One region of the Mesorhizobium sp. B1-1-6 genome, then DNA from elsewhere that is predicted to be linked to it. Evidence: predicted binding sites of a transcription regulator. Region 1 holds the regulator's gene; each other region holds the start of a gene.
The links. Region 1 encodes LexA, which represses DNA repair genes until DNA is damaged. Its sites were predicted from a motif close to TGTTCNNNNTGTGTTCNG; they were not measured.
Positions count from the first base shown of each region.

Region 2: recA (recombinase RecA) is a predicted target of LexA. The motif match lies at 2,017-2,034, and genes of this name have one in related genera.
Region 3: dinB (DNA polymerase IV) is a predicted target of LexA. The motif match lies at 2,280-2,297, and genes of this name have one in related genera.

Region 1 is NZ_VFWR01000020.1:74,029-78,332, reverse strand. Features, by position in the region: gene FJ979_RS29190 (ComEC/Rec2 family competence protein) at 1-2,044, shown strand, start outside; gene lexA (transcriptional repressor LexA) at 2,038-2,781, opposite strand; gene FJ979_RS29180 (TetR/AcrR family transcriptional regulator C-terminal domain-containing protein) at 3,234-3,911, shown strand; gene kynU (kynureninase) at 3,908-4,304, shown strand, end outside.
Region 2 is NZ_VFWR01000010.1:181,498-185,801, forward strand. Features, by position in the region: gene alaS (alanine--tRNA ligase) at 1-557, opposite strand, end outside; gene recA (recombinase RecA) at 862-1,959, opposite strand; gene FJ979_RS20950 (carbohydrate kinase family protein) at 2,242-3,186, shown strand; gene FJ979_RS20955 (pseudouridine-5'-phosphate glycosidase) at 3,233-4,150, shown strand.
Region 3 is NZ_VFWR01000008.1:98,551-102,854, forward strand. Features, by position in the region: gene FJ979_RS17400 (2OG-Fe(II) oxygenase) at 1-509, shown strand, start outside; gene FJ979_RS17405 (dihydrofolate reductase family protein) at 660-1,247, opposite strand; gene FJ979_RS17410 (helix-turn-helix domain-containing protein) at 1,387-1,803, shown strand; gene FJ979_RS17415 (hypothetical protein) at 1,948-2,184, opposite strand; gene dinB (DNA polymerase IV) at 2,326-3,567, shown strand; gene FJ979_RS17425 (sterol desaturase family protein) at 3,615-4,148, opposite strand.

The DNA.
Region 1 (4,304 bases):
CTCATGGCCGAAAACGCATCTGTGCTTCATGGCGGCGCTGTTGTGCGCGCTCGGCATGCTCGCCGGCAAAGTCGAGACGTGGCGAGCGGGAACGCGGATGCTGGGCTCGGAAATCTCCACGCAAATCACCGGCCGCGTCGTTTCGGTCGACCAGATGGAGACCGGGCGCATCCGGCTGACCATCGATGTGACATCGACCGCGCGGCCGAAACTACTCTACGCGCCGGAGCGCGTTCGCCTTTCGGCACGCAAGGTGCCGGCTGAAGTGACGGCCGGTTCGCTCGTGACCGGCTATGCCAGGCTGTTGCCGCCGACCGGACCGGTGCGGCCGGACAGCTACGACTTTTCCTTCGACAGCTACTTCGCCGGCATAGGGGCCAGCGGCTTCTTTCTCGGCAACCCCAAAATCGTCTCAGCCGATGACAGGCCGCTGTGGGCCGCCCTTTCAGCCGCCATCGAGAGTGCTCGCGAAAGCATTGCCGACCATATCAGGGGCAGCATCGGCGGTGCCGAGGGCGAGATCGCCGCGGCGCTGATCGTGGGTGTGCGCGCCGGGATTCCCGACGAGATCAACGAAGCGATGCGACGCACCGGCATCTACCACATCATCTCAATTTCCGGGCTGCACATGGCGCTGGTCGCCGGCACCGTCATGGGTCTGCTGCGTGGCGGCTTCGCGCTGTTTCCGAATTTTTCCTCCCGCCGGCCGGTCAAGAAATACGCGGCCGCGGCGGCACTTTTCTCGATCGCCGCCTATCTCGTCATTTCGGGCGTCGTTGTCGCCGCCGAACGCAGCTTCATCATGCTGGCGGTGATGCTGATCGCCGTTCTGTTCGATCGGGCGGCACTCACCATGCGCAATCTGGCTATTTCGGCGATCGCCGTCATCGTGGTGTCGCCGCACGAGGTGGTAGGGCCGAGCTTCCAGATGTCGTTCGCCGCCACCGCGGCCCTGGTCGGCGCCTATGCCGGCTGGTCGGATCGCAAAGCCGACAAAGCGCGGACCCCGCCGCCGCAACGGACCTTGCCTGGCCTCCTGACGCGAAAATTGCTGCTGGCGACAGGTGGGCTGGCGATGACCTCGATTATCGCGGGAAGCGCCACGGCGCTTTTCGCCATCTGGCATTTCCAGCGCGTGTCGCCGCTCAGTCTGTTCGCCAATCTTGCCGTCATGCCGATCGTTTCGGTCGTGATGTTCCTTGCGGTTGCCAGCGCGCTGCTGATGCCGTTCGGGTTCGATGGACCATCCCTTTATCTGATGGGCAAGGGACTGACCGCGATGATCGCCATATCAGGATGGATCTCGCAACGCTCGCCGGTCGACGCGGTCGGGTTGATTTCGCAGCAATCCGTCCTTCTGGTGGCGATCGCCCTGGTCATCGCGACGATGGCCACGACATGGCTGCGGCTGACGGCACTTCCCTTCGCGCTCGCCGGCCTGTTGACCGTCTCGGACACGCGCACGCCGGACGTGCTGATTTCGGAGGATGCCCGCCTGGTGGCGTTGCCGATCGGCGGCGGCGAGCTCGCGATCAACCGGGCGCGCCCGAACGAATTCACCGTCGATAACTGGAAACGCGCGCTGAAGTCCGAAACCATCGTTGCGCCGGAACTGTTCGACAGCGGAGACCGACAGTTCGACATCTTCGATCCCGCGCAACTTCCGGCGGGAGCGCCTTTCTATTGCTTCACGGGCCTGTGCATGGCCCGGCATACCTCGGGGGCGATCATCGCGCAGGTGGAGGATCGCAAGGACGCCTGGAGGGCCTGCTCCTATGCGGATCTGATCGTCATCAACGACCCCGCGGGCTACGATCCCTGCCACAATCCGCTGGTTCTCGTCATCACCAAGCGGCAGCTCGCTCGCAAGGGAAGTGCCGCCGTCTTCTTCGACCAGCAATCGGCGACGGCACCGGCACGGGTCAGCTTTGCCGTCGACAGGCCATATCGGCCCTGGCACGAACAGCGGAAATTCTCACGCGAGGCAAGGGGACTGCCGCCTTACCGTAAACCCGAAAAGCCCACCGCCGACCCCGCTCAGTAGCGCCTGATCAGGCCGACCAGCTTGCCTTGCACCTTGACCCTGTCCGGTCCGAAAATACGTGTTTCATAGGCCGGATTGGCAGCCTCGAGCGCAATCGAAGCACCCTTTCGGCGGAAGCGCTTCAGCGTTGCTTCCTCCTCGTCCACCAGGGCCACGATGATCTCGCCGGGACTTGCGGTGTCGGCATTGCGGATGATGACCGTGTCGCCGTCGAAAATGCCGGCCTCGATCATCGAATCGCCCTTGACCTCCAGCGCATAGTGTTCGCCGCCCATGATCATGTCAGGCGGCACTGAAATGGAATGCGTCTGATGCTGGATGGCGTCGATCGGCACACCCGCTGCGATGCGACCCATGACCGGGATCGACACCGCTGAAACCGCGTCGTCGTCATTGCCGGCAGCGGGCAGACGCGAAGACGTCGCCGGCTTGATCTGCCGGCTAGGGCTGCTGCCCTGTCCGAGGCTGCCCTGGATGACGCTCGGGGAGAACTTCTTTGCCGCGTTAAGACCCGGCGCGATCGAGTCCGGCAGGCGCAGCACCTCCAGCGCGCGCGCCCGGTTGGGCAGGCGGCGAATGAAGCCGCGCTCCTCCAACGCCGTGATCAGCCGATGAATTCCCGACTTGGAGGCGAGGTCCAGCGCTTCCTTCATCTCGTCGAAGGACGGCGGAATGCCGCTTTCCTTCAGCCGTTCATGGATGAACATCAAGAGTTCATGTTGCTTGCGCGTGAGCATGGCGGCCCCCAAAGGCATTGCACGAAGGGTCTGGAACCAGAATCAGAAAACAAACCCAGAACAAACACTATCTGTTCCAGTTGTGTTCCGCAACCATTTAAAGTTTAATGAATTTGTTAAGGCGACGGAAACGAAATGCCCTCCCGCAGCCAGCATCCTGCCAGCGCGGTCCGTCGTCAATGCGCTCCCGGGCCCTTTGAAACTATTTTGGTTAATGGCCTGTGGCCCGACCGGTCTCCACTCTTGGCACAAGCCTGCAAGCTGGGTGACCGGCAGGTGCGGGGTGCGTTTGGGCGGATTAGAAACCCCTGCGGCTCGTGAACGAAACGAAACCAAAATGCCAACTTCCGCCGGAAAACGGCCAGACACCACCACTGGTCGCGACGGGCTGCGTTCGTTCGTTCGCTTGACGAAACCGTATAATAATGTACGGTTTTCGAAGAGGAACACCAATGACCACGCCGAAGCAGGCCGCGCGACGCGAACGGATAGAGGAGGCCGCCTATGCGGTGCTCCGGGAAACCGGCTACAAGAGCGCCTCCCTGCTTGCTATCGCCAAGCGGGCATCGGCCTCGAACGAAACCCTCTACAACTGGTACGGCAACAAGCAGACCCTGTTTCGATCCTTGATCGAAGCCAATGCGGGAGAGGCAAGGAAGCTGCTGGAGGACGCCCTTCACCAGGCGCGCGATCCTCTCGAAACCCTGAACTTGCTCGGGCCAGTCCTGCTGACCCTCGTGACGGGCGACAAGGCGGTGGCGCTCAATCGCGCCGCGGCCGGCGACGTCAACGATACAGGCACGCTTGGCCAATCGATCGCGCAATTCGGCCGCAATACCATAATGCCGCTTGTTGGCGACCTGCTTCGAACCGCAAGTCGGGCCGGCCCGATCGCCTGTGACGATCCTGCCGAAGCCGCCGACATCTACATCAGTCTTTTGATCGGCGATCTCCAGGTTCGCCGGATCGTTGGGGTGCTCGAGGAACTGCCTCGGGCGGAAATCGAGCAAAGATCGAACCGGGCGTTCACCCTGTTCTTGCGCCTCTATGCGGCCAGCCCTTGCCCGGGCGGCAAAACAGCCGGCCCGTTTCCAGGGCGCTCTTCTCACCGAGGAACATCGCGACCATGAGCAAAATTCCCGATCTCGCAGCGATCGAGGCAATGGACACCGCGGATCCGCTGCGTGCCATGCGTGACCGCTTCACCTTGCCCCAGGGGGTGATCTATCTCGACGGCAATTCGCTGGGCGCCGCTTCGCCCGCCGTGTTCGGCGAGCTGCAGAAGGCCGCCACGCAGGAGTGGGCGCAGGATCTCATCCGCGCCTGGAACACCGCCGGCTGGTTCGACATGCCGGTCGAACTCGGCGACCAACTCGGGCGCCTGATCGGGGCCGCCGCCGGCCAGACGGTGGTCTGCGATACCACCTCGATCAACATCTACAAGGTGCTGCATGCGGCACTCGGGATGCGGCCGGACAGGTCAGTCATCGTCGCCGAGGGGGACAGCTTTCCGACCGATCTCT
Region 2 (4,304 bases), on a different contig from region 1:
CCGCCCCAGATGTGCTCGCCGCGATCGATGAAAATTTCCGAGCATGGCCCGCACGGCCCGGTGTCGCCCATCGCCCAGAAATTGTCGGAGGTTGGGATGCGGATGATGCGATCATCGGAAAAGCCGGCGATCTTCTTCCAGAAGCCGGCCGCCTCGTCGTCGGTGTGGTAGACGGTGACGAGCAGCTTGTCCTTCTTAAGCCCGAACTCCCTGGTAATGAGGTTCCAGGCCAACTCGATGGCGCGCTCCTTGAAATAGTCGCCGAAGGAGAAATTGCCGAGCATCTCGAAGAAGGTCAGGTGGCGCGCGGTGTAGCCGACATTGTCGAGGTCGTTGTGCTTGCCGCCGGCGCGAACGCTTTTCTGGGCGGTCGTGGCACGCGAATAGGGCCGCTTCTCCAGGCCGGTGAAGACGTTCTTGAACTGCACCATGCCGGCATTGGTGAACATCAGCGTCGGATCGTTGCGCGGTACAAGCGGGCTCGACGCCACGACCTCGTGACCCTCCTTGCGGAAATAGTCGAGAAATGTCGACCGGATCTCGTTCACGCCACTCATGAATGCTGCCTTTTCGAGAGAGCCGCCGGCCGGACCGGCGGAAAATGGGCTCTGCTTTAGAAGATGGAGCTGGCCTTTTAGCCGCCGCTTGGCACCCTGTCCAGAAACACGCAAGCCGGCCAATTCGCGGTTCACCAGCCACCCAAAACGCAAACCGCCGGCACGGGGCCGGCGGTTCGAAACGCAATACTACAGAACTCGATTACATAAGCTCAAATTGATGAACCGGGATTATGGCCGAACTCGGGCCATAAACCGAACGCTAGATCGCGCCGGCGAACGCTTGAATTGCGCCGGCGAACGCTTACATCGCGCCGGCTTCATCCTCGAACCCATCATCGCCACCTTCGGAGCCGCCATTCTCAAGGAATTTCTCGGCGATCAGTCCGGCGTTCTGCCTGAGCGCAAGTTCGATCTCGCGCGCCGTATCGGGATTGTCGCGCAGGAACAGCTTCGCGTTCTCGCGGCCCTGGCCGAGACGCTGCGAATTGTAGGAGAACCAGGCGCCCGACTTCTCGACCACGCCGGCCTTGACGCCGAGATCGACCAGCTCGCCTGTCTTCGACACGCCTTCGCCGTACATGATGTCGAACTCGACCACCTTGAAGGGCGGCGCCAGCTTGTTCTTGACCACCTTGACGCGGGTCTGGTTGCCGACGACCTCGTCGCGGTCCTTGACCGAGCCGATGCGGCGGATATCGAGACGCACCGAGGCGTAAAATTTCAGCGCATTGCCGCCGGTGGTGGTTTCGGGCGAGCCGAACATGACGCCGATCTTCATGCGGATCTGGTTGATGAAGATGACCATGGTGTTGGAGCGCGAGATCGAGGCGGTCAGCTTGCGCAGCGCCTGGCTCATCAGGCGGGCCTGCAGGCCGGGCAGCGAATCGCCCATCTCGCCCTCGATTTCGGCGCGCGGCGTCAGCGCCGCGACCGAATCGACCACCAGCACATCGATGGCGCCGGAGCGCACCAGCGTATCGCAGATCTCAAGCGCCTGCTCGCCAGTGTCAGGCTGCGAGATCAGGAGGTTTTCGAGATCGACGCCGAGCTTGCGGGCATAGACCGGATCGAGCGCATGCTCGGCATCGACGAAGGCGCAGATGCCGCCCTTCTTCTGGGCTTCCGCCACCGTGTGCAGCGCCAGCGTCGTCTTACCCGAGCTTTCCGGCCCGTAGATCTCGATGATGCGGCCGCGCGGCAGGCCGCCGACGCCAAGCGCGATGTCGAGGCCGAGCGAGCCGGTCGGCACGGTTTCGATCTCGACGACCTGCTCGTTCGCGCCGAGCCGCATGATCGAGCCCTTGCCGAAAGCCCGCTCGATTTGCGACAGCGCCGCATCCAGAGCCTTTGATTTGTCCACTGCCTTATCCTCTACAAGCCGCAAGCTGTTCTGAGCCATGATACATCACCCCGTAGTCGTCAATGAAGGCCGGACAATCCGTAATCCTTGGTTATTTGTACCTTTTTTGTTCTCATTTGGCAAGAGGGATCAAGCATCTGAAAAATAAGCAACATCCTGATTTGTTCTTTTTTTGTCTCACGATTCGGCTCCAACATGGTCCGAATATTGGGCCAGGCTGGTTCGCCGTGCCGGTCTCACGAATCGCTGGTTGTTGCCTGCGAAGCTCCGTCGCACAGCATGGCGCTTGTGCGTGACCGCCAACAAAGGTCATATCGGCGCATGGTGAGATCTCCAAGAGTCCTGGCGGTGGGCGGCGCCCATATCGACAGGCGCGGCCAGGTGTCCGGCGCTTACGTGCCGGCTGCCTCCAACCCGGGCACGATGCGCGAGGATGTCGGCGGCGGCGTCTTCAACGCTTTGCGCAGCACGGTGCGGCGAGGCGTCTCGGGCTCGTTGCTGTCGGTGCGCGGCGGCGATGCCGCCGCCGACACGGTTTCGCGCGCCATCGCCGAAGCAGGCATTGCCGACCTGTCCGCGGTGTTCCTCGACCGCACGACGCCGAGCTATACGGCGCTGATCGACCGCGAGGGCGAACTGCTCGTCGGCTTTGCCGACATGGCGCTTTATGAGCTGGCATTTGCAAAGCAGATCCGCCGCTCCAGGGTGAGGGAGGAGATCGCCGCCGCAGATGCCGTCCTTTGCGACGCCAATCTGCCATCGGCGGCTCTGGAGCGGCTGGTGTCGCTTGCCGCCGGCAAGCCCGTGTTCGCCATTGCCATTTCACCGGCCAAGGTCGTGCGCTTGACACCAGTGCTCGGCGGCCTGGCCGTCGCCTTCATGAACAGGCGCGAGGCGGTGGCGCTTGCCGGGCTTGACGATGCCGCCTCTCAAAAAACTGTCCTCGACGGGCTGAGAAGCGCCGGCCTCGACAGCGCGGTGGTCACGGCGGGCGGCGGCCCGGTGCTGGGCTTCGACCGCGACGGCAGCTTTGCCGTCGTCCCGCCCCCTCCAAGAAAGGTCGTGGACGTCACCGGCGCCGGCGATGCGCTTGCCGGCGCGACGGTCGCCGCCCTACTGCGCGGCATGCCCTTGCGCGCGGCGCTGCGGGAGGGCGTCGCCGCCGCGACGCTGGCTATTGAAAGCGCGGGCGCCGTTCCCGATTTCACCACGGCGACTTTCGCGCAAGCGCTGGCTCTTGTGCCCGAAGAGCAGGAAATGGCATGAGACCGGCATCCGAAAGGATGCGCCGCACTTCGGATTGGAGATCCAGATGACCCCAGACACCGCCCGCCCCTTCATCGATGTCCACGCGCCGGTGGCGCAAGCCTTGGCCGCCGGGAAGCCCGTGGTTGCGCTGGAAAGCACCATCATAACCCATGGCATGCCCTACCCCGACAATGGCGCCATGGCGGCCGACGTGGAAAGGATCATTGCGGACGGCGGCGCGGTGCCGGCGACGATCGCCGTGGTGGCGGGCCGCATCAAGATCGGCCTCTCCGACGGAGAACGCGAATCGCTCGCCATGACCGGCGACGCCATGAAGCTCTCTCGCGCCGATCTCGGCTTCGCCGTCGCGCAAGGGCGCACCGGCGGCACCACGGTTGCCGCCACAATGATCGCCGCGCATATGGTTGGGATAAAGGTGTTCGCCACCGGCGGCATCGGCGGCGTGCACAAGGGCGCCGAAAAAAGCTTCGACATTTCGGCTGATCTCGATGAGCTGGCGCGCACGCCCGTCATCGTCGTCTCGGCTGGGGCCAAGGCCATCCTCGACATCGAAAAGACGCTGGAGGTGCTGGAGACCCGCGGCGTGCCCGTGATCGGCCATGGCTGCGAGACCATGCCGGCCTTCTGGTCGCGGCAGTCGCCGTTCCGCGCGCCGCTGACCTTGCACGCACCGGAAGAGATCGCGCATTTCTACAAGACGCGACAGGCGCTGGGCCTGAGCGGCGGCATGCTGATCGCCAATCCGGTGCCGGAGGATCACGAAATCCCGGCCGGCGAGATGGCCGGCTACATCGAGGCCGCCCAGAAGGCCGCCGAGGCGCTCAACGTCACCGGCAAAGCGGTGACGCCTTTCCTGCTCTCCAAAATCCTCGAACTCACCGGTGGCCGGAGCCTGAAGACCAACATCGCGCTGGTGGAAAACAATGCTCGGCTGGCGGCGCGGATTGCCAGGGCGCTGTAGGCCGATGTGGGCGGGACGGCACCCCCTCTGTCCTGCCGGACATCTCCCCCGCAAGGAGGAGATCAGACGTCACACCGGCTTTCGCCGATTTTCAACGTTGAAGAAACAGGCCGACAGTGAAACTGGCAATCTCCCCCCTTGCGGGGGAGATGGC
Region 3 (4,304 bases), on a different contig from region 1:
ATTTCCGCTACCCCTTGCCGGACCTGATCGGCGGGCTGCGCACGGCGCTCTATCCCAGGCTCGCCGAGGTCGCCAACCGCTGGAACGAGCGCATGGGCATCGCCACGCGCTATCCCGAAACGCATGCCGCCTTTCTCAAGCAGTGCCACGCCGCCGGCCAGGTCAGGCCGACGCCACTTCTGCTGCAATATGTGCCCGGCGACTTCAACTGCCTGCACCAGGACCTCTATGGCGACCTCGCTTTTCCGGTGCAGGTGGCGGTTCTGCTTTCAGAACCCGGCGAGGATTTCACCGGCGGCGAGTTCGCCCTGACCGAACAGCGGCCGCGCATGCAGAGCCGGGTGGAAGTGGTGCCCTTGCGCCAGGGCGATGCCGTCTCCTTCGCCGTCCACAATCGGCCGGTGCAGGGCACCAAGGGCAATTACCGCGTCAATCTGCGCCACGGCGTCAGCCGCCTGCGCTCGGGCATGCGGCACACGGTGGGCATCATTTTTCATGATGCGAAGTGAATTGGTGAGGCCAAGGTGTTGACCAAGAGTACATCGAGGCGCGTGTTCCCTTCGCCCCTGGGGCTAAGGCAGAACCGCGCTTGGTGCTGCATCGCCGACTGCCATGCCCAAGCTCAACGGCAGGCATGATATCAGTGCAATGCCTTTCGATTAGCCGGCCGGCGCGTAGCGGCTCACCACCATGCCGCTCGCATAGGATTTCGAGCCGAGCAGCCGCAGCCTGCCGAACCCGCCTTGGTCGAAGATGCGGCGGCCGGCGCCCAGCACGGCCGGGTTGATGAACAGCTGGAACTCGTCGACCAGCCTGGCCGCGATCAGCGCCGAGGCGAAGCCGGCGCCGCCGAACACCGCGATGTCGCCGCCCTCACCCCTCTTCAGCAAGTCGACCTCCCGCGGCAGGTCGCCGCTGACCACTGTCGTGCGCTCCCATCGCGAGGCCTTGAGCCTGTCGCTCGGCACCACCTTCCTCGCCTCGACGATGCGCTGGGCGAAAGCATAGAACGGGTCGCGCGGATATCTCTTCGCCGCATTGCCCCAATGGGTGAGGTAGCCTTCCTCGGCCATCTTGCGGCTCAAGAGGATGGTATCGATGCCGGCGAAGACGGCGTTGAAGTCCCGCTTCAGCTCCTCGTCCCAGGCGCTGTCGTCGCCCCATTCCCAGAGCTGCCAGCGATGATCCCCGGCGGCGCCGACAAAACCGTCGACCGACATCTGCATCTGGAGGATCAGCTTTTTCATCATGGTTCTCCCAGTCAAGGGCCGAGCGGCTCGTTTTACCCGTCCGGCCGGCACGGTTGCCGATGGTTTCATTTGGAACTATTGACCTGAGATGAAAACGATGTCAATAGTAAAGCGATTTAAAAATGGAACCATACACATGTCGACACGGGACCGGTCTGGCTGCCCCATCAACCTGTCGCTCGAACTGCTCGGCGACCGCTGGACGCTGCTCATCATCCGCGACCTGGTCTTCGCCGGAAAAAAGCACTTTCGCGAATTCCTGCAATCCGATGAGGGCATTTCCTCGCGTACGCTGGCCGAGCGCCTCCAGACATTGCAGGACGAAGGCATCCTCACCCGCAGCGGTGATCCCACGCATGGGCTGAAGGCGATCTATCGCCTGACCGAGGCCGGCATCGACCTTTTGCCCGTGCTGGCCACGCTCGGCGCCTGGGGCAGCAAGCACCGCAAGGCCGACGATGATCTGGCAAGGATCGCCGATAAGCTCGCTGCCGACGGCGAGCCGGCGCTGGAGCGCCTCAAGCAGGCGCTGCGGGCGGAGCATCTCGGTTGATGGATGTCGCCAAGGTGGCCTCGGGGACAACGACCCGCACAGGCAACGCGCGTTAGAAAGTGCGTCACGGCCCTCTGTTCGGAATAGCGCAAAAACAAGCAATTGGAACGGTTGCGTGATGCATTGCAGCACGCCGGCGACGAGCTATGGCGTGCGCAATATGTCGGCGCCCGCCTGCTCATCGAACAGCACGGCGCAGCCGCACTGCAGCGCGACTTCACTCAGCGCATTCGCGACTGTTTCGTCGGCCGAGACGAAATCGCCGGTCAGCACCCGCAATTCCTCCACGGCCTTGGCCATCGAAACCAGCCGCCCCGCGGCGCGGTCGGTCGAGCAGGCGTTGACGACGCAAACCAGATCGATCATTTCAAAGTTGCCCATGCCAGCCTCCGCACGCGGCGCCCTTCGGCCGTCAACGCGATTGTGAGCGACAATGTTCCGGCGGATCGCGACCTCGCTTGACAGCGAGCAATGTTTGTTCTCTTTATGTTCCATACTCTACAACGTCGCGAGGAACCGGGGATGGAGCCCACCATCCTGCATGCCGATCTCGACGCTTTCTACGCCTCGGTCGAGCAGCTTCTCGACCCCTCGCTGCGCGGCAAGCCGATCGCGGTCGGCGGCGGCGTCGTGCTCGCCGCCTCCTACGAAGCCCGCGCCTTCGGCGTGCGCGGCGGCATGCCGGGGCGCAAGGCGCGCGAGCTCTGCCCGCAGTTGATTTTCGTCGGCGGAAATTTCCGCGACTACCAGCGGCTCGGCGATGCCGCGATGAAGGTGCTCGACGATTTCACGCCGCTGGTCGAGCGCATCTCCATCGACGAGGCCTTCGCCGATGTCGCCGGTTGCACGCATCTGTTCGGCCAGCCGCGGGAGATCGCCTCGACCATTCGCCGCCGCGTGCGAAGCGAACTCGGCCTGCCGATCTCGATCGGCGTGGCGCGCACCAAGCACCTGGCCAAGATCGCCTCGCAGGTGGCCAAGCCCGATGGGCTGGTGGTGGTCGAGCCCGGCACCGAGATCGCCTTCCTGCATGACCTGCCGGTCTCCCTGATGTGGGGCGTCGGCCCGGCGACCAGCGCGCGGCTGGCCGAGATCGGCGTCCAGACAATCGGCGAACTGGCCAGGACGCACAGCGGCGCGCTGGCGCGGCTGCTCGGCCCTGCCGCCGGCGAAAAGCTTGCCGCCTTGTCGTGGAACCGCGATCCGCGCAAATTGGAAACACGTCGCCGCGCCCATTCGGCCGGTGCCCAGTCGGCGCTTGGCCGCAAGCCGGCACTGGAATGCGTCTACATACCCGTCCTGCTGCATCTGGCCGACCGGGTCGCCAGCCGGCTGCGCGCCAAGGCGCGCCCCGGCCGCACGGTGACGGTGCGCGTGCGCTTCGCCGACCTCAGCGCCGTCACCCGCTCGATCACGCTCGACCAGCCGATCTCGGCGACGGTGATGCTGGCCGAGATCGCGACAGACCTGGTGCGGGGCGTGCTTGCCGATCATCCGCATGACAGGACGATTTCGCTGCTGGCGATCTCGGTCTCGCATCTGGAGGAAAGTGCCGAATTGCAGCTCGAACTGCCGCTCGGCCTCGCCGACGAAAAGCGCCGCCCCGGCACCAGGAAGGGCCTCGCACGCTTCGGCGCCGACCGCGCCATCGACAAGATCCGCGAGCGTTTCGGCAAACAGGCCGTCGGCTACGGCACCGTGGCGCTGGAGGCGGCCCGCTCGGTGCCCGACGAGTTCAGGGAATTGGCGCAGAAGGAATTGTAAGCGGGAATGGCTGTCTGCGCTTCCCGAATGGCGCACACCAGTTGGCTTCAGAGCCGCATCGTGCCGAAGACCCGATCCCAGAACAGCGACGTCACGCCGAAATTGACATTTTCGTCGACATGATGATGCAGCGCGTGGCGGCGCTTCAGCGTGTAGAGATAGCTCGGATGAGTGGGATGCCAGTGATGGATCACATGGTGGATGCTGACGTACCATAGGTAGCCCAGCATCAGCCCGCAGCTCGCCGCGCTGGCGACCGCGAAATCCGAGACCATCCATACGGGAAAGAACGCGACAAGCGCATGCACGCCGAGGCTGAGCCAGGTCGGCGTGCCCACCGGACTGCGCTCCTCGACATGATGGCGGGCGTGCAGATCCCTGATCCAGGGAATGTGGTGAAGGACGAAGCGGTGCATGACGTATTCGATCAGCGTCCACAGACACAGGCACGCCAGCGCCGTCGCCAGCCAGCCTGGCGCGCTCTCTTCGCCGGCCTCGATAAGCCCGGCCACAGCCAGCAGAGCGATCGCCAGGGGGTAAACCACGAAGTCGCTGTAGTATCCAATGAGACCGAGTTCCATCGGAGCAAGCCTTCAACGCCGAAGAAGCGACAGATTGCCGAATGCGCGGGCGGGGAGCAACGCGGATGCGCCTGACATAGCGTCGCAATCACCTCGCGCAAGGTCGGCGGCAACGATTTGGAAGCAGAGTCAACCGGCTGCTGCCCTCGAAACCAG